Regions from separate parts of the Leclercia sp. G3L genome, predicted to be linked through region 1. Evidence: predicted binding sites of a transcription regulator. Region 1 holds the regulator's gene; each other region holds the start of a gene.
The links. The regulator CRP, encoded in region 1, controls carbon source genes, mostly activating them, when cyclic AMP is high. The targets are predictions, from matches to a motif close to ATGTGANNNNNNTCACAT.

Region 1 (5,199 bases):
GCAGCTATCATATGGATAAGGGCTTTTCGCGCGTTTATCAGCGTTATCTGCTTAACTTGCTCAAAGCCAATGCGGCACGCAAACTGAAGGCATACCCGGATACGCTGCCGGTCAGTCTGCGACAGCTGAAGAAAGTGCGTCGCCTGCGCGAATTTGACGATCTGATCACCGCCAAAATTCACGGTTTTGCCGATGCTATTGACTACTATCGCCAGTGCAGCGCCATGCCGTTGCTCAGCAACATCACGAAACCTGTGCTGATTATTCATGCTAAAGACGATCCCTTTATGGATCATCACTCGATACCCGCGCAGGAATTTTTGCCCGCTAACGTGCAGTATCAGCTGACCGAACACGGCGGACACGTGGGTTTTGTCGGCGGCACGCTGCGTCGCCCGACGATGTGGCTGGAAACGCGTATCCCGGACTGGCTGACCACATACCTGGAACCGATAAGATGATTATTCCCTGGCAAGATCTGGCTCCCGAAACGCTGGATAATCTGATTGAAAGCTTTGTGTTACGCGAAGGCACCGATTATGGTGAACAGGAGCTTTCGCTTGAGCAGAAGGTTGCCGACGTCAGGCGCCAGCTGCAAAGCGGTGAGGTGCTGGTCGTATGGTCCGAGCTGCACGAAACCGTCAACATCATGCCTCGCAATCAATTTCGCGGTTAACCGCGACATCTTTCCATTCAGGGAGTTGCTATGTCCGCCAGACATCCGGTTATTGCCGTTACAGGGTCGAGTGGTGCGGGTACCACTACCACCAGCCTCGCCTTTCGTAAGATCTTCTCGCAGCTGCATCTGCGCGCCGCGGAAGTGGAAGGCGACAGTTTTCACCGCTTTACCCGCCCTGAAATGGATATGGCGATCCGCAAGGCCCGCGATCTCGGCAAACACATCAGCTACTTTGGCCCGGATGCCAACGACTTTGGCCTGCTGGAGCAAACCTTCGCTGAATACGGGCGAAGCGGCACCGGTCAGGCGCGCAAATACCTGCACACCTATGACGAAGCGGTGCCCTGGAACCAGGTGCCGGGCACTTTCACACCCTGGCAGCCGCTGCCGGAACCCACCGACGTGCTGTTTTATGAAGGCCTGCATGGCGGGGTGGTCACGCCGCAACACGACGTGGCGCGCCATGTCGATCTGCTGGTGGGCGTGGTGCCGATTGTTAACCTGGAGTGGATCCAGAAGCTGACGCGGGATACCAGCGAGCGCGGTCATTCCCGCGAGGCGGTGATGGACTCCGTGGTGCGCTCAATGGAAGATTACATTAACTTCCTGACGCCACAGTTTTCCCGCACCCACATTAACTTCCAGCGCGTTCCGACCGTAGACACCTCGAACCCCTTTGCCGCCAAGGCTATCCCGTCCCTGGACGAGAGCTTCGTGGTGATCCATTTCCGCAATCTGGACAATATCGATTACCCCTGGCTGCTGGCGATGCTACAGGGTTCGTTTATTTCGCATATCAATACGCTGGTGGTTCCGGGCGGGAAGATGGGGCTGGCGATGGAGTTAATCATGATGCCGCTGGTGCAGCGGTTGATGGAAGGCAAGAAAATCGATTGAAGCCTTGTTGCCCGGTGGCGCTACGCTTACCGGGCCTACGGGCTCTGTAGGCCGGGCAAACGAAGTGCCGCCCGGCGTTTTAGCAAGGCTTACGCCTCGATCACTTCATACGAGTGGGTAATATTTACCGCTTTCTCCAGCATCAGCGCCACGGAGCAGTACTTCTCCGCAGAAAGATCGACCGCGCGGGATACCGCCGCGTCTTTCAGCGCTTTGCCGGTGACCACGAAGTGAAGGTTGATATGGGTGAACAGGCGCGGCGCCTCTTCACGACGCTCTGAGGTCAGTTTCACTTCACAGTCGGTCACATCGTGACGCCCTTTTTGCAGGATCGACACCACGTCGATCGCGCTGCATCCTCCTGCCGCCATCAGGACCACTTCCATCGGACTTGGCGCTTTATCGCCGGAGTTACCGTCCATCAAAATCTGGTGCCCGGAAGCCGACTCACCGAGGAACGTTAGCCCTTCAACCCATTTCACACGTGCTTGCATTTTTATTAACTCCAGGATTGCATTTTTCCTGACAGATTACGCGCCAGTAACAATTCTGACAACGGAAGTCGACCTGCATCAAGCTGAAGCGAGACACCAGGAGACACGCGGCAAAAGCTATGCTAAAACAGTCGAGATGCTACAGTAATACATTGACGTTACACATGTATGCAGAGGACATCACACATTACAGGCTGCTAATTATTGTGCCAGCCAGACCCCAGGCAGGGGGAAGAATTCGATTGCAACCCCAGAGTACAGGTACATAGCCAGACTCTGGAGACAGCTTATAACAGAGGATAACAGCGCATGGTGCTTGGCAAACCGCAAACAGACCCGACTCTCGAATGGTTCTTGTCTCATTGCCATATTCATAAGTACCCATCGAAGAGCACGCTGATTCACCAGGGTGAAAAAGCGGAAACGTTGTACTACATCGTCAAAGGCTCAGTGGCAGTGCTGATCAAAGATGAAGAAGGCAAAGAGATGATCCTCTCTTACCTGAATCAGGGAGACTTTATCGGCGAACTGGGCCTGTTTGAAGAAGGTCAGGAGCGTAGCGCCTGGGTTCGTGCAAAAACGGCCTGTGAAGTGGCTGAGATCTCTTATAAGAAATTCCGCCAGCTGATCCAGGTGAATCCGGATATCCTGATGCGCCTCTCTTCGCAGATGGCTCGCCGTCTGCAGGTCACGTCCGAGAAAGTGGGTAACCTCGCCTTCCTCGACGTAACGGGCCGTATTGCCCAGACCCTGCTGAACCTGGCGAAACAGCCAGACGCTATGACCCACCCGGACGGTATGCAAATTAAAATTACCCGTCAGGAAATTGGTCAGATCGTCGGATGTTCTCGTGAGACAGTGGGTCGTATCCTGAAAATGCTGGAAGATCAAAACCTGATTTCCGCCCACGGTAAAACCATCGTGGTTTACGGAACACGTTAATTCCGCTAAAACGGCGTGGCATCGCACGATGACACGCCGTTTTTGTCTCTATCCCCATGTGGCGCAGGCTCATTTATCACCCGGAAGTTAACTACGCACTGCGGCAAACCCTGGTGTTGTGTCTCCCTGTGGCTGTGGGTCTGATCTTCGGTCATCTGCAACACGGCCTGCTCTTCTCTCTCGTTCCTGCCTGCTGCAACATTGCCGGTCTGGGCACGCCACATAAGCGCTTCTTTAAACGTCTGACTATTGGCGGCTGCCTGTTCGCGGGCTGTAGCCTGGCCGTACAGCTGCTGCTGGCGCGGGATATTCCGCTGCCTCTGATTCTGACCGTGCTGGCGATGACGCTAGGGGTCACGGCTGAGATCAGCGCCCTGCATGCGCGACTGCTGCCCGCCTCGCTGATTGCGGCCATCTTTACCCTGAGCCTGGCGGGGAATATGCCGGTCTGGGAACCGCTACTCCTCTATACGCTGGGCACCCTCTGGTACGGGCTGTTTAACTGGTTCTGGTTCTGGATGTGGCGTGAACAGCCGCTGCGTGAGTCGCTGAGCATGCTCTATCAACAGCTGGCGGATTATTGCGAAGCAAAATACACCCTGCTGACGCAGCACACCGACCCTGAAAAATCGTTGCCCCCGCTGCTGGCCCGCCAGCAGAAGGTAGTGGACCTGATCAGCCTCTGTTACCAACAGCTGCATATGCTGGCGGCCAACAGGAATCATGAATACAAACGCCTGCTGCGCACCTTCCAGGTGGGGCTGGATCTACAGGAGCACATCTCCGTCAGCCTGCATCACCCGAAGGAGGTGCAGAAGCTGGTGGAGCGCAGTCACGCTGAAGCGGTGATCCGCTGGAACGCGCAGACCGTTGCGGCACGCCTGCGGGTGCTGGCTGACGACATTCTCTATCATCGCTACCCCACCCGCTTCACCATGGACAAGCAGCTCGGCGCCCTGGAGAAAATTGCCCGCCAGCACCCGGATAACCCGGTGGGTCAGTTCTGCGCCTGGCACTTCAGCCGTATTGCCCGCGTGCTGCGCACCCAGCGCCCGCTCTACCCGCGCGACCTGATGGCGGACAAGCAGAAACGCCTGCCGCTGATCCCCGCTCTGAGAAGCTATCTGTCGCTGAAGTCTGCCGCCCTGCGTAACGCGGCGCGCATCAGCGTGATGCTGAGTATCGCCAGCCTGATGGGCGTGGCGCTGCACCTGCCGAAACCCTACTGGATCTTAATGACAGTGCTGCTGGTGACGCAAAACGGCTATAGCGCGACGCGGGTGCGTATTCTCCACCGGGCGGCCGGCACGCTGGCGGGGCTGATTATTGCCGGCGTGACCCTGCACTTCCACGTCCCGGAAGGCTACACCCTTGCCGGGATGTTGATGGTGACGCTGGTAAGCTACCTGATCATTCGCAAGAGCTACGGCTGGGCGACGGTGGGCTTTACGGTCACGGCGGTGTACACCCTGCAGCTGCTGACCCTGAACGGCGAGCAGTTTATTGTCGCCCGGCTGGCCGATACCCTGATTGGCTGCCTGATCGCCTTCGGGGGGATGGTCTGGCTATGGCCGCAGTGGCAGAGCGGGCTTCTGCGGCAGAATGCCCACGACGCGCTGGAAGCGGATCAGGAGGCTATCCGCCTGATCCTCAGCGACGATCCGCAGCCGACGCCGCTGGCGTGGCAACGCATGAAGGTCAATCAGGCGCACAACGCGCTGTTCAACTCTCTGAACCAGGCGATGCAGGAGCCGGGCTTCAATTCGGCGTATCTGGCGGACATGAAGCTGTGGGTGACGCACAGCCAGTTTATCGTCGAGCATATCAACGCGATGACGACCCTGGCGCGGGAGCATACGATGCTGACGCCAGACCTGGCGCAGCGATATCTGCAGTCGTGTGAAATTGCGCTTCAGCGCTGCCAGCAGCGTCTGGAGTATGACGCGCCGGGCGAAAGCGGGGACAGCAATATTCTGGAAGCGCCAGAGACCCTGACGCAAGACCCCATGAGTACGCTGGAGCAGCATCTGCAGCGCACCATTGGGCATCTGAACACCATGCACACCATTTCGTCGGTGGCATGGCGTCAACGCCCGCATCATGGGATCTGGTTGATTCGACGGCTGAAGCGGACGCCGTACTAAATGCCGGGTGGCGCTGCGCTTACCCGGCCTACAAAACCGTAGG
Region 2 (5,199 bases), 2.1 Mb from region 1:
AGAGACGATCCGCGCCGGGATGCAGTCTGTCGCGCAGGTCGGCGACGAAGAGCGCAAACCGGATCTCTGGATCGCAGCCGGGGCGCAGCATCCGGTGAGCATTACCTTACGCAGCGGGGATTTTGCGGTGTTTCTCCCAGGCGAGCCGCATCAGGCGCTGTGCGCGGTGAACGCGCCGATGACCGTGCGCAAGGCGGTGTTCAAGGTGCCACGCGCCCTGCTGGAGGTGTGATATGCGCCATGCGATTGTCACCGGTGCCAGCTCGGGCATCGGCGAAGCTATCGTCAAACGCCTGCTGGCGGAAGGCTGGCAGGTGACGGGCTTAAGCCGACGCGAAGTGGAGTGCGGACACCCGAACTTTACCAGCCTGAGCGTGGATTTAAGTGACAGCGTCACGTTCAGCGCCACGCTCAATACCCTGCCGGTGCCGCAGGCGATCGTCCATGCCGCCGGAATGATGGCGGCCGCCCCGCTCGGCGAACTGGATCCGGCGGTCAGCGCTCGTCTGTGGGGGCTGCATATCCACGCCGCCGAGATCCTGTTTAACCACTTTGCCCCGCGGATGAGCGCGGGTGGACGGCTGATCGCTATCGGCAGCCGCACCTCACGGGGAGCGGCCGGGCGCTCGCAGTATGTTGCGACCAAGGCGGCACTGGTTGGGATGGTGCGCAGCTGGGCGGCGGAGCTGGCTCCGCGCGGGATCACCGCCAACGTGGTGGCCCCGGGTGCGACGCAGACCCCGATGTTGAGTGCGCCCGGACGGCAAACGTCACCGCCAAAAATGCCGCCGATGGGGAGGCTGATCGCCCCGGAAGAGGTGGCGGCGATGGTCAACTATCTGCTGAGCGCCGAGGCCGCGCCCATCACCGGGCAGGAGCTGGTGCTGTGCGGTGGCGCGTCGCTGGGGTGAGTTGTGCGGCCTGTTTGCCGGGTGGCGGCTGCGCCTTACCCGGCCTACAAAAACCGAACCACATCGTAGGCCGGGCAAGCGCCAGCGCCGCCCGGCGTTGCAGACCTCAGGGTGCCAAACCACGCCTTACCCGTCCTACAAAAATCGCACCGCACCGTAGGCCGGGCAAGCGCCAGCGCCGCCCGGCGTTGCAGACCGCTGGGTGCCAAACCACGCCGGGTGGCGGCTGCGCCTTACCCGTCCTACAAAAACCGCACCACACCGTGGGCCGGGCAAGCGCCAGCGCCGCCCGGCGATGCAGACCGCAGGATGTCAAACCACGCCGGGTGGCGGCTGCGCCTTACCCGTCCTACAAAAAACGCACCACACCGTAGGCCGGGCAAGCGCCAGCGCCGCCCGGCGTTGCAGACCGCAGGATGTCAAACCACGCCGGGTGGCGGCTGCGCCTTACCCGTCCTACAAAAACCGCACCGCACCGTAGGCCGGGCAAGCGCCAGCGCCTCCCGGCGTTGCAGACCTCAGGGTGCCAAACCACGCCGGGTGGCGGCTGCGCCTTACCCGGCCTACATTTGTATGAGCGCCTTAACCCCAACGCCGGAACCCGCCATGGAATACGCTTCTCTGCTTGAATTCTGGTTTCACGAGCAGCATCAACCGCTCTGGTTTTCCCGCAATGATGATTTCGACGCCCAGTGCAAACACCGCTTCTACCCCTTGTGGCAGGCCGCCTGTCGGGGGGAGCTGTTTCACTGGCGGGACACGCCGCGCGGACGGCTGGCGGAGATCGTTTTGCTCGATCAACTCTCGCGCAACCTGAACCGCAACGACGCACGCGCCTGGCAGCAGGACGGCATGGCGCTGATCCTCTCCCAGGAGCTGGTTTATCAGCCGATGTGGCAGGAGCTGGACAGCAACGAAAAAGGCGTCTCACTGCTGCCGATGATGCATGCGGAATCACGAGTGATTCATCAGGAGGCAGAGCGGCTGTTCACCGCCCTGAACGTGCCGGGCTTTCTGAATGCGGAAATCAAGCACCGGGCGATTATTGAGCGCTTTGGCCGCTACCCGCACCGCAACAGTCTGCTTAATCGCCCATCCACCCCCGAAGAGGTGGAGTGGCTGAAGCACAGCAAAGGCTTTTAATGGCCGCGCAGGTAAACGGTGCCCTTCAGATAGAGCGCCGCCTGGCCGCCAATCAATACCCGGTCGCCCTTCAGCTCGCAGCGCAGATCGCCGCCGCGGGGCGAGACCTGACGGGCCTGTAGCGACGTTTTACCCAGCTTTTCGCTCCAGTACGGGATCAGCATGCTGTGGGCGGAGCCGGTCACCGGATCTTCCGCCACCGACTCGCCCGGGCAGAAGAAGCGGCTGACAAAGTCATACTCATCCCCTGGGGCGGTGACGCAGACCATCTTATCCAGCGGCATCATGCCGTCGATATCCGGGGTCAACGCCTCAAGCTGCTGCTGGTTCTCCAGCACCACCATGTAGTCGCGCCCTGCCCGCACCTCCTTCGCCCCGGTGATGCCGAGGGTACTGAACAGCAGCGCTGGTGGGTTGTCTACCGGCTCGCTGCTCCACGCCGGGAAGTTAAGCGTTAACCAGTCGCCGCTGCGGGTGACCTTCAGGTCGCCGACAAAACGGGTGGAGAAAACGATCTCGGTGTGTGGGTAGTCCAGATACTCAAAAATCACGTGGGCGCTGGCGAGCGTCGCGTGACCGCAAAGGTTAATCTCGTACTGAGTGGTAAACCAGCGCAGTTCAAAGCCCACGTCGGTACGCACGAAAAAGGCGGTTTCCGACTGGTTATGCTGCTGGGCCATCTTTAACAGCACGTCATCCGGTAGCCACTCCTCGAGCGGGCAAACGGCTGCAGGATTCCCACCAAACGCGCGATCGCTAAACGCATCGACCAGATAAAACTCAATCTCCTGCATTGCTTTACCCACTGTTAACGTAATGTTGCATCCTATATTCATGGAAAATACCCTGTTTCACCAGCTATTACTTTTTGGTTATAGTGAGATCTACATCACAAAATGATTGTATTTTCAGCAGGGAAGGTTTTAAGATCGCCGCACCTCATTGACGTAACGACTCCCGGATTTCCCTATGACAACCAACACCGTTTCCCGCAGGGTCGCGTGGCTACGGGTGGTCACGCTCGCCGTTGCCGCCTTTATCTTCAATACCACTGAATTTGTCCCCGTCGGCCTGCTCTCGGATATCGCCAGCAGCTTTGGCATGGAGACCGCGCAGGTGGGGATCATGCTCACCATCTATGCCTGGGTGGTGGCGATGATGTCGTTACCCTTTATGCTGCTCACCAGCCAGATGGAGCGGCGCAAACTGCTGATCGGGCTGTTTGTGCTGTTTATTGCCAGTCATGTGCTGTCGTTCCTCGCGTGGAACTTCACGGTGCTGGTGATAAGCCGGATCGGCATTGCCTTCGCGCACGCCATTTTCTGGTCAATTACCGCTTCGCTGGCGATCCGCCTGGCCCCGGCCGGGAAGCGCGCTCAGGCCCTGAGCCTGCTGGCCACCGGCACCGCGCTGGCGATGGTGCTCGGGCTGCCAATCGGCCGCATCGTCGGACAGATATTTGGCTGGCGTACCACCTTTTTCGTTATTGGGCTCGGGGCGCTGTTCACCCTGCTGTGTCTGATCAAGCTGTTACCCAAACTGCCAAGTGAGCATTCCGGCTCGCTGAAAAGCCTGCCGCTGCTGATGCGTCGTCCGGCGCTGATGAGCCTCTATCTGCTGACGGTCGTCGTGGTGACAGCCCATTACACCGCCTACAGCTACATCGAGCCGTTTGTGCAGACCATCGCCGGGTTCAGCGCCAGCTTTGCCACGGTATTGCTGTTGCTGCTGGGCGGCGCAGGCATTATCGGCAGCCTGCTGTTTGGCAAGCTCGGCAACCGTCACGCCTCGCTGCTGGTGAGCAGCGCCATTGGCCTGCTGCTGGCGTGTCTGCTTCTGCTGCTGCCCGCCTCGGGCAGTGAGACAAATCTCGCCCTGCTGAGCATCGTCTGGGGCGTGGCAATCATGATTATCGGTCTTGGAATGCAGGTGAAAGTGCTGGCCCTGGCGCCGGATGCCACGGACGTGGCGATGGCGCTGTTCTCGGGTATTTTCAACCTGGGGATTGGCGCGGGTGCGCTGGTGGGCAATCAGGTGATCCTGCATCTGTCGATGGCGTCGATCGGTTATCTGGGGGCGATCCCGGCCCTTGCGGCGCTGATCTGGTCGGTGCTGATCTTTCGCAAATGGCCCGTCGCCCTGGAAGAGCAACCGCATCACAGCTAGAGAGGTAATCGGGTGGCGAGCGCCACCCGGTTCAGTTATTACGGGTAGGTTTTAATAATTTCCAGCACGCCGTTAATAATAAACTGCACGCCCATACAGACCAGCAGGAAGCCCATCAGGCGGGAGATGGCTTCGATACCGTCTTTGCCCACCCAGCGCATAATCGCGCCCGAGCTACGCAGACAGCCCCACAGGATCACGCCGATAATGGCAAAAATCAGCGGCGGCGCAATCATGACCACCCAGTCCGGGAAAGCAGAACCGCTGCGCACCGTCGAGGCGGAGCTGATGATCATCGCAATGGTACCCGGACCTGCGGTGCTTGGCATCGCCAGCGGCACGAAGGCAATGTTCGGAGCCGCTTTATTTTGCTTATCTTCCAGCGCGTCCTGCACGTCTGAATCATCCGGCGATTTCGGCGCGGGGAACAGCATTCTGAAACCGATAAAGGCCACGATCAGCCCCCCCGCAATTCGGAGGCCGGGAATGGAGATCCCGAAGGTGTTCATTACCAGCTGCCCGGCGTAGTACGCCACCATCATGATCGCGAAGACGTAAACGGAGGCCATGAGCGACTGATGATTACGTTGTTCACGGTTCATGTCGCCCGCCAGGCCAAGGAAAAGCGCAACGGTGGTTAACGGGTTTGCCAGGGGTAACAGCACCACCAGCCCAAGACCAATTGCTTTAATTAAATCAACCATTTTACGGATTCGTCCTTATCAAAAATTAACCAGGCAAGTATAGGGTCAAAACAACCGTTACAGCTACGCACACATCGTAAGTAATATTTTCGCTCCGAAATCAATTTATCCCGATGATATGACGATCCCCCTGGCGGGCAAAAAAGTGATCTGAATCGCTTTAGCAAATCGTGTCATAAGCAAATGCATTCAGTTGACTTATAGTTGCCTGAGCAATAATATCTGCCGTGATTAAACTACTTGCCAGGGCAACCATTGTGAAAAGCACCAGTGAC
Region 3 (5,199 bases), 1.2 Mb from region 1:
AGCCCTTTCTTCTGCCGCTCAATCGCAAAGTAGCAGTGGTCGGTTAAGGTGATGTACAAACTCTCCTGCAGTTTCCCCAACCGCTGCGCCGCCAGCCCGATGATGCGGTCGCAGGTGGTCATCACTTCCAGCGGGATCTGGCTGAGTAACTCCCCCAGCCGTTGCACCAGCTCGTCGCTTTGCAGGGCAAACACTTTCTCGATATTCGCTTTCGGGACCAGGTCGCCAGGGTGCTTTTGAAAGGCCAGCCCACGGCCCATCACGACCTGTTCGCGCCCCTGTTCATCCAGAACAACCACCACATTATTATTCAGTATTTTGGCGATTTTCATTTCATGCCCCAGAAACAAAAAAACCTGACCTCCGGCAGATGCCAGAAAATCAGGTTTTGCCTGCCGCAGCAGTAACAATCCAGTTAGCGCACTTTACCAGTTTCGTTCGATGCCACAATGCGCCCCGCTAAAAAACGTGACGCAGATCGACGTTGGCCTATTTTGACTGAATAACCCGGGCGATCTCCGCCGAGGTTTGCAGGGTGCGGATCTCCTGAAACAGGCCCAGGGCATCGTCGTACTCTTTCCGCAGGTAGCTCAGCCACTGCTTGATACGCGCTACATGGTACAGACCGGTGTCGCCCTGCTTTTCGAGGCGGGAGTACTTCTTCATCAGCGTCACCACTTCCGGCCAGGGCATGCGCGGCTCGTTGTATTTGATCACCCGGCTGAGGTTGGGCACGTTGAGCGCTCCGCGCCCGATCATGATGGAATCGCAGCCGGTCTCTTTCATACAGGCCAGCGCGCTCTCGCGATCCCAGATCTCGCCGTTGGCCACCACCGGTATGGTCAGCCGTTGGCGGATCTCGCCGATGGCCTGCCAGTTAATGCGCTCGGCTTTATAGCCGTCCTCTTTGGTACGGCCATGAACCACCAGCTCGCTGGCACCCGCCTGCTGCACCGCGTCGGCAATTTCAAACTGCCTGTCGCCGCTGTCCCACCCCAGACGCACCTTCACCGTGACCGGCAGATGGGAGGGCACCGCCTCGCGCATCGCTTTCGCGCCGCGGTAGATCAGCTCGGGATCTTTGAGCAGCGTGGCCCCGCCGCCGCTGCCGTTAACCATTTTCGACGGACAGCCACAGTTCAGATCCACGCCCCAGGAGCCCAGCTCGACGGCGCGGGCGGCGTTTTCCGCCAGCCACTCGGGATATTGTCCCAGCAGCTGTACGCGCACCAGAGTGCCTGAGGGGGTGCGGCTCTGGTGATGCAGCTCCGGGCAAAGTCTGTAAAACGATTTTACCGGCAATAACATATCCACCACCCGCAGGAACTCGGTGATGCAGAGGTCATAGTCGTTAACGTCGGTCAGCAGCTCACGCACCAGCGAATCGAGCACGCCTTCCATCGGTGCCAGTAATACACGCATATCAGTACCCGTAAAAAAAGACGCGCTATAGTAGCCGCTCCCGCGAGAGGTGGGAAGCGTCAGGGAAGATATGCGTGTGGGGCTGCGGTCTTATTCAGGGAGCGTCTCTTCAGGGCGCAGGGTTAGCACCTCAAAACCGTCTGCCGTTACGGCGATAGTGTGTTCCCATTGTGCAGACAGCTTTTTGTCACGGGTCACCACCGTCCAGCCGTCCTTCTTCGTTTTGATCCGGCTGTCGCCCTGATTGATCATCGGTTCGATAGTGAAGACCATCCCCTCCTGCAACACCGGCCCTTCGCCGGGTTTGCCGTAGTGCAGGATCTGCGGCTCTTCGTGCATCTCTTTACCAATGCCGTGCCCGCAGTACTCGCGCACTACGCTGTAGCCCTGGCTTTCAACGTATGACTGAATAGCGTGGCCAATGTCGCCCAGCGTGGCGCCCGGTTTGACGGCCTTAATCCCCTTCCACATCCCCTCGTAGGTCGCTTTCACCAGCCTGCGGGCCAGGGGCGAAACCTCGCCGATAAGATACATTTTACTGGAGTCGGCGATCATGCCCGCGTTTTCGAGGGTGATGTCGACGTTGACGATGGCACCCGATTTGAGATGCTCCGACTCCTTCGGGATACCGTGGCAGACCACGTCGTTGACCGAGGTGTTCAGCACGTAGGGGTAGTCATACTGCCCTTTGCTGGCCGGACGGGACTTAAGCTCCTCGACGATAAACGCCTCGGCGCGATTGTTGATCTCCATGGTTGATACGCCAGGCTTAATAAATTCGTCCAGCATGGTGAACACCGAGGCCAGCAGTTCACCCGCGTGGCGCTGGCGGGCCAGCTCGTCGGCGGTTTTAATGACAATTGATGGCATTGATTACCTCCAGTAAAGGGTTAGGGCCGGATTTGGGCATCATTATCTTTATCTGCCGATCGTATATTGTCAGCGCCGCGTTGTCTCCTGCGGTTTGGGGAATTGCCCAACGTTCCAGAAAGTAATGTCTGGTATGCTCAAAAGTCATGATGTGATCCGTAGCACGTTTCCGGTTTTAATTGTATGATGAATGCGTTCCATTAAGGACTTTCACCATGAAGAAATCACTGATCGTTGTCTGGCAATACCTGCGCGCCTTCATCCTGATTTATGCCTGCCTGTATGCGGGTATTTTTCTCGCCTCCCTGCTGCCGATCACCATTCCCGGCAGCATTATTGGCATGCTGATCCTGTTTGTACTGCTCGCGCTGCAAATCCTTCCGGCAAAATGGGTTAAGCCCGGCTGCTCGGTGCTGATCCGCTATATGGCGCTGCTGTTTGTGCCGATCGGTGTGGGGGTAATGCAATATTACGACCTGCTGAGCGCGCAGTTCGGCCCGATATTTGTCTCCTGCACCATCAGTACGCTGGTGGCGTTTTTAGTGGTGAGCTGGAGCACGCATCTGGTGCACGGGGAACGTAACGTGGTTGGGCAAAAAGGACAGAAAAAATGATGGTCAATATCTGGTGGTCCCTGCCGCTCACCGTGGCGGTATTCTTCGCCGCCCGCAAGCTGGCGGTGCGCCTGAAGTTCCCGCTGCTTAACCCCCTGCTGGTGGCGATGGTAGTGATTATTCCGTTCCTGCTGTTGACCGGCATCCCCTACGCAAAATATTTCCAGGGCAGCAAGGTCCTCAACGATCTGCTGCAACCTGCGGTGGTGGCGCTGGCGTTTCCGCTGTATGAGCAACTGCACCAGATCCGCGCCCGCTGGAAGTCAATCATTACCATCTGCTTGGTGGGCAGCGTGGTGGCGATGATCACCGGCACCTCGGTGGCGCTGCTGATGGGGGCAACCCCGGAAATCGCGGCCTCTATATTACCTAAATCCGTCACCACACCGATCGCGATGGCGGTGGGCGGCAGCCTCGGTGGCATCCCGGCAATCAGTGCCGTGTGCGTGATTTATGTCGGTATTCTCGGGGCGGTATTAGGCCATACGCTGCTGAACGCCATGCGTATTCGCACCAAATCTGCGCGTGGTCTGGCGATGGGGACCGCATCTCACGCCCTCGGCACCGCCCGCTGCGCGGAGCTGGATTATCAGGAAGGGGCGTTCAGCTCCCTGGCGCTGGTGATCTGCGGGATCATGACCTCGCTGATTGCGCCGTTCCTGTTCCCGATTATTCTGGCGGTAATGGGCTAAAATTTGCGACGCGTCGCGCATTTTTCATTTGAGTTTCATAAGTTGCACACATAATGAGATCTGAGTCACATATAAAGCCTCGGCGGCTCCGTACACTACCGATCCATTAACCTTTATGAGGCAACGCCATGCATCCACGTTTTCAATCAGCTTTCGCTCAGCTTGCAGAGAATTTGCAGTCAGCCCTGGCCCCGGTTCTGGCGGATGCACACTTCCCCGCCCTGCTGACGGCTGAACAGGTCACCGCACTGAAACGTGCCACCGATCTGGATGATGACGCGCTGGCCTTTGCGCTTCTGCCGCTGGCGGCGGCCTGCGCCCGCGCCGACCTGTCCCATTTCAACGTGGGTGCCATTGCGCGCGGCGTAAGCGGCACCTGGTACTTCGGCGGCAATATGGAGTTTCTCGGGGCGACCATGCAGCAGACCGTGCATGCCGAACAGAGCGCCATCAGCCACGCCTGGCTGCGCGGCGAAAAATCCCTGCAGGCCATCACCGTGAACTACACGCCGTGCGGCCACTGCCGTCAGTTTATGAACGAGCTTAACAGCGGTTTGCAGCTGCGCATCAACCTGCCGGGCCGCGATCCGCATACGCTGGCGGATTACCTGCCGGACGCCTTCGGGCCGAAGGATCTGGAGATAAAATCCCTGCTGATGGATGAGCAGGATCATGGCTACGCCGTGAGCGGGGACGAGCTGGCCCAGGCCGCTATCCGCGCCGCCAACCAGTCGCACGCCCCCTACAGCAACTCCCCGAGCGGAGTGGCGCTGGAGTGTCGCGATGGCCGCATCTTCACCGGCAGCTATGCCGAGAACGCCGCCTTTAACCCGACGTTGCCGCCGCTGCAGGGCGCACTCAACCTCCTCAGCCTCAACGGTTACGACTACCCGGATATTCAGCGCGCCATTCTGGCGGAAAAAGCCGATGCTCCGCTGATCCAGTGGGATGCCACCGCGGCGACGCTGCGCGCGCTGGGTTGCACCAGCATCGACCGCGTATTGCTGGCGTAAGCCTCTGATGCGGGCAGCAATGCCCGCATAATTGATGAAAATCCCCCCAATTAAACCGCCGTTTCTTGCGCTTACCAGACGGGTAAAGTAGCCTGAGTGAAATTTCACCTTTGGTAAGAGTCATCTGTATGTTAAAGCGCGTGTTATACAGCCTGGTTGCCCTGATCGCCATCGTGCTGTTGACTGCGCTGGGCCTCGACCGCTGGATGAGCTGGAAAACAGCCCCCTATATCTTTGATGACCTTCAGGATCTGCCCTACCGTCAGGTTGGCGTGGTGCTTGGCACCGCCAAGTATTACCGCACCGGGGTGATCAACCAGTATTACCGCTACCGCATTCAGGGTGCGCTCAACGCCTACAACAGCGGCAAGGTCAACTACCTGCTGCTGAGTGGCGACAACGCTCTGCAGAGCTACAATGAGCCGGTCACCATGCGTAAAGACTTGATTGCCGCAGGCGTGGACCCGGCGGATATCGTGCTCGACTACGCCGGTTTCAGGACCCTCGATTCCATTGTCCGCACCCGTAAGGTGTTTGATACCAACGATTTCATCATCATCACCCAGCGCTTCCACTGCGAGCGCGCGC
Region 4 (5,199 bases), 1.4 Mb from region 1:
CGGTGAGTGGGCTCGCTGAAGAATTTAATGTCTGTGATAAAACCATCCGGCGTGACCTCACGCAGCGGTTGGCTTATCTCAACCTTCTTCGCAGTGGTAAGAAATATCACCTTCCCGTTGGCGTTCTGGGACAGCGCAGCAATACGGACTTGCGCCGCTTTACGCGTATTCTGGGTATTGAGGGGTTATTTCCACGCTGGGATGACCGTCTGTTAGGCATATTGCTGGGCAATGCCGAAAATAATCCGTTTCTGATCAAACAACGTCCCTACGAAGATTGTGGGATTTTTATGTCTACGTTGAATACATTGTCAGATGCAATTCGCGGCAGTAAAAAAATAAGCTTCATATATAAAGCGAAAAGCTACGGCGCCATTGAGCCCTACCGTCTCGTCAGTGACAGAGGGATCTGGTATCTCGCTGCGATTGAGGGAGGAGTGCTGAAGAGTTTCGTCATTTCAGAGATGAAAAAGGTTCTCCCCAGTAACGTGTCGTTTACCATGTCGACGGAGATTCATCTGCAAATCGAGAATGCGGAAAGTATCTGGTATGGCGCAGAGCTTACTGAAGTACTGATGTCAGTTTCTGCACGTGTAGCCCCGTGGTTCTTGCGCCGCGCTCTGTTGCCCGGTCAGGAAATTATTCACACTTCCGCAAGCGGTGATTTGCTCGTAATTTCACGGGTGGCTCACTTCGGCCAAATTATCCCACTCATCAAATACTGGATGCCCGAGGTTGAAGTTCTAAAACCAGCATCGATTCGTAATCAGGTTACGCAAGACATACGCCTTGCTCTGGAACTATACGAGCAGAATGAAAGTACGGAATCAACCGGAGATACCTCTAATGAATAAAGATGAAAAAGCGCTCGAGAATTTTTTCGAAACCATAGCAACGGATTTACTCAGCGGCCTTCTTGACGCCAATGATAATGAAGAGAATGCGCATCTCAAAGCCTGGCTTGACGCGCCATTCAATGTGGTTCCCGAACGCCTTCTCCAGCATGCCGAGATGATTTGCAATCACTTCAGTGCCGGTGAAAACGGTCATTTGTTAATGCACGGTATTGATGATCAACTGGCCGCAATGAACCTTTCCCGCAAGGAGCGCTTCAGCCCTATGAAAAAAGGGATCGTCGGTTACGCGGCACCCCGTGATCTGGAAAAAGTGAATGCCTTGCTAAAAGTAATTATTTCTTATTACGAGTGTGCGTTAATTAAAGCGAAAATGGAGAATGGTGCTCATGATGAATAATACAGAAACTAAAAATCGAAATCCTGTGAAGGATGCTCTTGAAATATTACCTGAAAATATCAGGGAAAGTATTGCCCGACGCATCAATGACGTTATCAGTTATGAGCCGGTCATTGGCATTATGGGAAAGACCGGAGCCGGGAAGTCCAGCTTATGTAATGCGATTTTTAAGGGTGATATTTGTGCAGTCAGCGATGTCGCCGCCTGTACCCGTGAAACGCAGGAAATGCGCATCCAGTTTGGCAAACGCTCAGTGCGGTTGATTGATATTCCGGGTGTGGGAGAAAATGCTGAGCGTGACGCTGAATATGAACAACTTTATCGTGACCTGTTACCACAACTGGATCTGGTTCTCTGGGTGATTAAAGGCGATGACCGCGCCTTTTCTGCGGATGAACATTTCTACAAAAATGTGCTGGCCCCTGCTGGCGGTGAGGCTAAAACACTGTTTGTGCTTAATCAGGTCGACAAAATTGAGCCATTCCGTGAATGGGATGTTGTCAACGCCCGGCCTTCTCCATCCCAGATGCAAAATATCCTCGATAAAGAAGCATATATCACACAGCGATTTGGGTTTACTGACCATCCGGTGATCGCTGTCGCCGCCAGTGAGGGATACAATGTGACCCATTTGGTGGAGGCAATGGTTCGTGCGCTCCCAAAGCACGCTCAAAGCGGCGTTGCTTCTCAGGTGAGAGACGAGCACAAAACCCGTACAGTTACAGAAGAGGCAACGGAAGGATTTGGTGATACCGTTGATCGCGTTCTTGATGATATTATTGATAATACCCTGCCAGCACCTTTGCGCGTGGTGGTGAAAGCTGCCAAAAAAGCTGTAGTCAATGGGCTGAAAAAAGCCTGGAACTGGATCTTTGGATAAAAAAATAACGGGAGCAACTGCTCCCGTAATATTCATATCCCATTAATCATTATAATTTCACCAGCCCTGATTTAATTGCCAGACGGACACATTTATTGGCCTCCTGCATAATGACGTCCTGGGGATATCTGTTCATTTCCCGATAACCATCAGATTTAGCCATGCGGCCTTCCATTCCGGCATTATCCAGAATGGCCTTCCAGGCATCCCGAATTTTCTTTGAGTCCTTTTCGCCGACGCCACCGGAGAGTGTGCCAAATAGTTCTTTGGCATTACTGTTAAGATTTTTGTATTCTGCTGCGTTTGGATCCAGTAACATCGCCATTTGAGTCGACTGACGAGTTGCTTCATAACATCGTCCTGCTGTATCAAGCGAAACAGAAGCGGCTATTGAGGTGACAGGCACGATGGCCACGATACATGCAGTAATTATCTTTTTCATATCATTATTATCCAATTGGGTGAGAAAGATTATCTGTTCTTACTACTGTCTGTTCGATGATTTGCGGTAAAATGTCACACACTTATCTGCAAATGCTGCCTGCTGGTATGCCCGAGGAAGTTCATTATCCAGGGCGGTGGTGTTTTCATTAATCGATTCTTCGTCAACGCCATAACGTTGTAGTTCTCCCTCCAGATATTTGTAAATTTCAGCAGTGACCTTTTTATCTGTCTCCATGAGTTGCCTGTTTATACTGTCCATCGCAAGGTAACAGGCTACACGGTTATTTACCTGAACAAGCCCGGCATGCGCCTGTGACAAAAAACCCGTGAATAACAGAGCTGCTATTATCATTCTTTTCATCTTACATCCTTCATTAAGGTGATTTTTTTGGTTCATTGCAGAGCCTAATGCAATGCGAGGACAGGTTATGTCCATGTAGAGAAAATTATTTGAATATTCCTTGCCTGACTCGCTCTCTTATCAGAGGAGCCAACCGCACTTTCCCGGGAGAAATAACCTCCGTTACTGTTTCCACCCTCAATAAGTCCCGTCGTCCTGTCCGACGGGAAACAGAAAACTGCTGGCAAATATCATTAACCGACAGAGAATTGCCAGTATAGAGCTGGAGCAATATCCACCCCAGTCTTTCAGCGATCTTCTCGCCTCGTGACTGACGCATCATGGGTACCTGTCTAGTTTTGTTTTAACAGTCCATCGGCCAAAATTGGCTCTAACACACTGTAATATCGATGTTATTTATGCGGTGTAAAACAGCCGTTGGGGTAATGAACTCTTCGTTATCACCCTGTCACTGAGGAATGCGCCATTTGGGCCTGAACCACGAGGGATCTGAGATCCCCCGTGTCTGCACATGTTTTTGCGAACAGCCTGGTAAAATAAACATCATCCCCATGCTGTGATGCACGCCACATGCAGAAGATTACAAAGCCGCCCGCTTTCTTCCTGTTCATAACGGGTCAACAACTTTCCACAGTTACCGTTACCCGGTAAATCCCCATAGAGAGATATTCCATAAAATTACTCTCCCACAGGGACCAGAGTTCATTCTTCTCAGATGCCAATGAAATATCTCCAATCAGATAATGGGAGACGTAATGACCCGACCAGCAAAAGTCCATTTCCTTTTCCAGCTCCGGGTAAACTCGCCCCATGTAACTAAAGTCTGTGACATAATCGAAATACCATTCGTTATCCTGTCGGATGAACCGCATTTCAACCGGATGAAATCCGCCGGATTCTGCACTGTAGTCCGGGTCACGAAAATTAATGACTACTGCCCTGACCGATGTTTGCTGAGATTGTTCTGCCAGAAGCGTAACGATGTGCTGCTGAAATAATTTAGTGACAGGCAGCGTTAATCCTGCCTGTTTTAAGACATACTGGGTTTGCATAATAGATTTTCCTGTAAAAGGTGAGTAGAGGTGTGTAGTAGTTTCTGGTTGTATAACAGTTCTGGTAAAGAATTAATTCTTCGCAATCCTTTCTTAATCGCCAACCTTACCGAGTGTTTTAAGACGCGCCCGCCAGTCAGCATATAAAACATGCGTAAACAACTTCTCAGGGTGCGCCTCAAGCAGACATATATCCGGGGAGCGTAAAACAGCAGCCAGAAAACCAGCATTATTGGCACTAGCCCCTTTAAATAATGGTCTGAATACGCCAGATGTGAAGCCCGTTGTCGGTTGAACTTCGAGTACACTTTCAATCTTAGAAAGTGCGATCCAGTCTTTAGAGAACAATCCTCCGCTACCATTTGCCATGAGACGCAGGTAAAGTTCATTATCCGTTTCAGACATTGCCAGTTGCCATGTCAGCATACCACTGGCTTTAGGACTGATTTTTTCCGCCTGTCCTGATTCAATGAGCAGCTTATAACTCTCTTCAGGTAATATTCGCTCATCTTCAGTGATACCTTTTTCAACATCACTTAAATCATTATTTAACTCCAGCTCATCGTGTTCATTATTGTTTTTCCCTGCCTTTGATTTTCTCATTTTCTTCTCCTGATTTTAATCCGATTTACAGACGCAATTCCGCCATAGACATTAATGTATCAATCCCACCAAGAGAACAATTGGGGTGAAATAACAAATAAATACCATTCCCGTTATCCTCTGTAATGGTTAGCATCAAGTAATATTCATCTGTCAGACGGACCACGAACTCAGGGTTTGCAATTAAATGATGAATTACATCTAACAGGTGCCGTTTAAAATCTTCGGGAACATCATCAGGTTCAATGTACATTAATGTTACGCCAACCTCACACCAGAAATTTCTTGCGGAGAATTCATCATCAAATGGAAGTATCAGTTCTTTTCTCAGGACAGTCATAACTGAATCGGGAAGAAGGAGCGATGGCAGGTCTTTCCAGCTCGAGACAAATTTCATTGAATAATCCTCATAAACACAAACCCCGATACGTTTTAAGTATCGGGGTTACATAGACAGGGTTAATAATCTGAAATTTCCTTCCGTGGTCATCTATATTCTCTCATAATATCCACACGATTTACAGATCAGCACTGGTGCATTATTTCTTTCTCGTTGCTTCAGAAATCCAAAGAAACGTTTTATTGCCGTGATGATGTTTTTGAGC

Region 2: LRS40_RS18835 (sugar transporter) is a predicted target of CRP. The motif match lies at 2,932-2,949, and genes of this name have one in related genera.
Region 3: cdd (cytidine deaminase) is a predicted target of CRP. The motif match lies at 3,652-3,669, and genes of this name have one in related genera.
Region 4: LRS40_RS24785 (DeoR family transcriptional regulator) is a predicted target of CRP. The motif match lies at 3,494-3,511, and genes of this name have one in related genera.

Annotation. Positions count from the first base shown of each region.
Region 1 covers NZ_CP088265.1:1,557,885-1,563,083, reverse strand. The annotation lists gene LRS40_RS08780 (hydrolase) at 1-461, shown strand, start outside; gene LRS40_RS08775 (YheU family protein) at 458-676, shown strand; gene LRS40_RS08770 (phosphoribulokinase) at 707-1,576, shown strand; gene LRS40_RS08765 (OsmC family protein) at 1,666-2,070, opposite strand; gene crp (cAMP-activated global transcriptional regulator CRP) at 2,380-3,012, shown strand; gene LRS40_RS08755 (YccS/YhfK family putative transporter) at 3,069-5,156, shown strand.
Region 2 covers NZ_CP088265.1:3,634,379-3,639,577, reverse strand. The annotation lists gene LRS40_RS18855 (YhcH/YjgK/YiaL family protein) at 1-232, shown strand, start outside; gene LRS40_RS18850 (SDR family NAD(P)-dependent oxidoreductase) at 234-911, shown strand; gene LRS40_RS18845 (DUF924 family protein) at 1,518-2,054, shown strand; gene LRS40_RS18840 (PhzF family phenazine biosynthesis protein) at 2,051-2,848, opposite strand; gene LRS40_RS18835 (sugar transporter) at 3,024-4,220, shown strand; gene LRS40_RS18830 (MarC family NAAT transporter) at 4,259-4,924, opposite strand; gene marR (multiple antibiotic resistance transcriptional regulator MarR) at 5,182-5,199, shown strand, end outside.
Region 3 covers NZ_CP088265.1:2,738,173-2,743,371, reverse strand. The annotation lists gene licT (BglG family transcription antiterminator LicT) at 1-332, opposite strand, end outside; gene dusC (tRNA dihydrouridine(16) synthase DusC) at 490-1,422, opposite strand; gene map (type I methionyl aminopeptidase) at 1,513-2,292, opposite strand; gene LRS40_RS14435 (CidA/LrgA family protein) at 2,508-2,906, shown strand; gene LRS40_RS14430 (CidB/LrgB family autolysis modulator) at 2,903-3,598, shown strand; gene cdd (cytidine deaminase) at 3,727-4,611, shown strand; gene sanA (outer membrane permeability protein SanA) at 4,740-5,199, shown strand, end outside.
Region 4 covers NZ_CP088265.1:2,952,806-2,958,004, reverse strand. The annotation lists gene LRS40_RS15510 (YafY family protein) at 1-854, shown strand, start outside; gene LRS40_RS15505 (hypothetical protein) at 847-1,254, shown strand; gene LRS40_RS15500 (GTPase family protein) at 1,244-2,134, shown strand; gene LRS40_RS15495 (hypothetical protein) at 2,184-2,576, opposite strand; gene LRS40_RS15490 (hypothetical protein) at 2,619-2,939, opposite strand; gene LRS40_RS24785 (DeoR family transcriptional regulator) at 3,025-3,258, opposite strand; gene LRS40_RS15485 (DUF2787 family protein) at 3,557-3,991, opposite strand; gene LRS40_RS15480 (hypothetical protein) at 4,085-4,594, opposite strand; gene LRS40_RS15475 (hypothetical protein) at 4,620-4,991, opposite strand.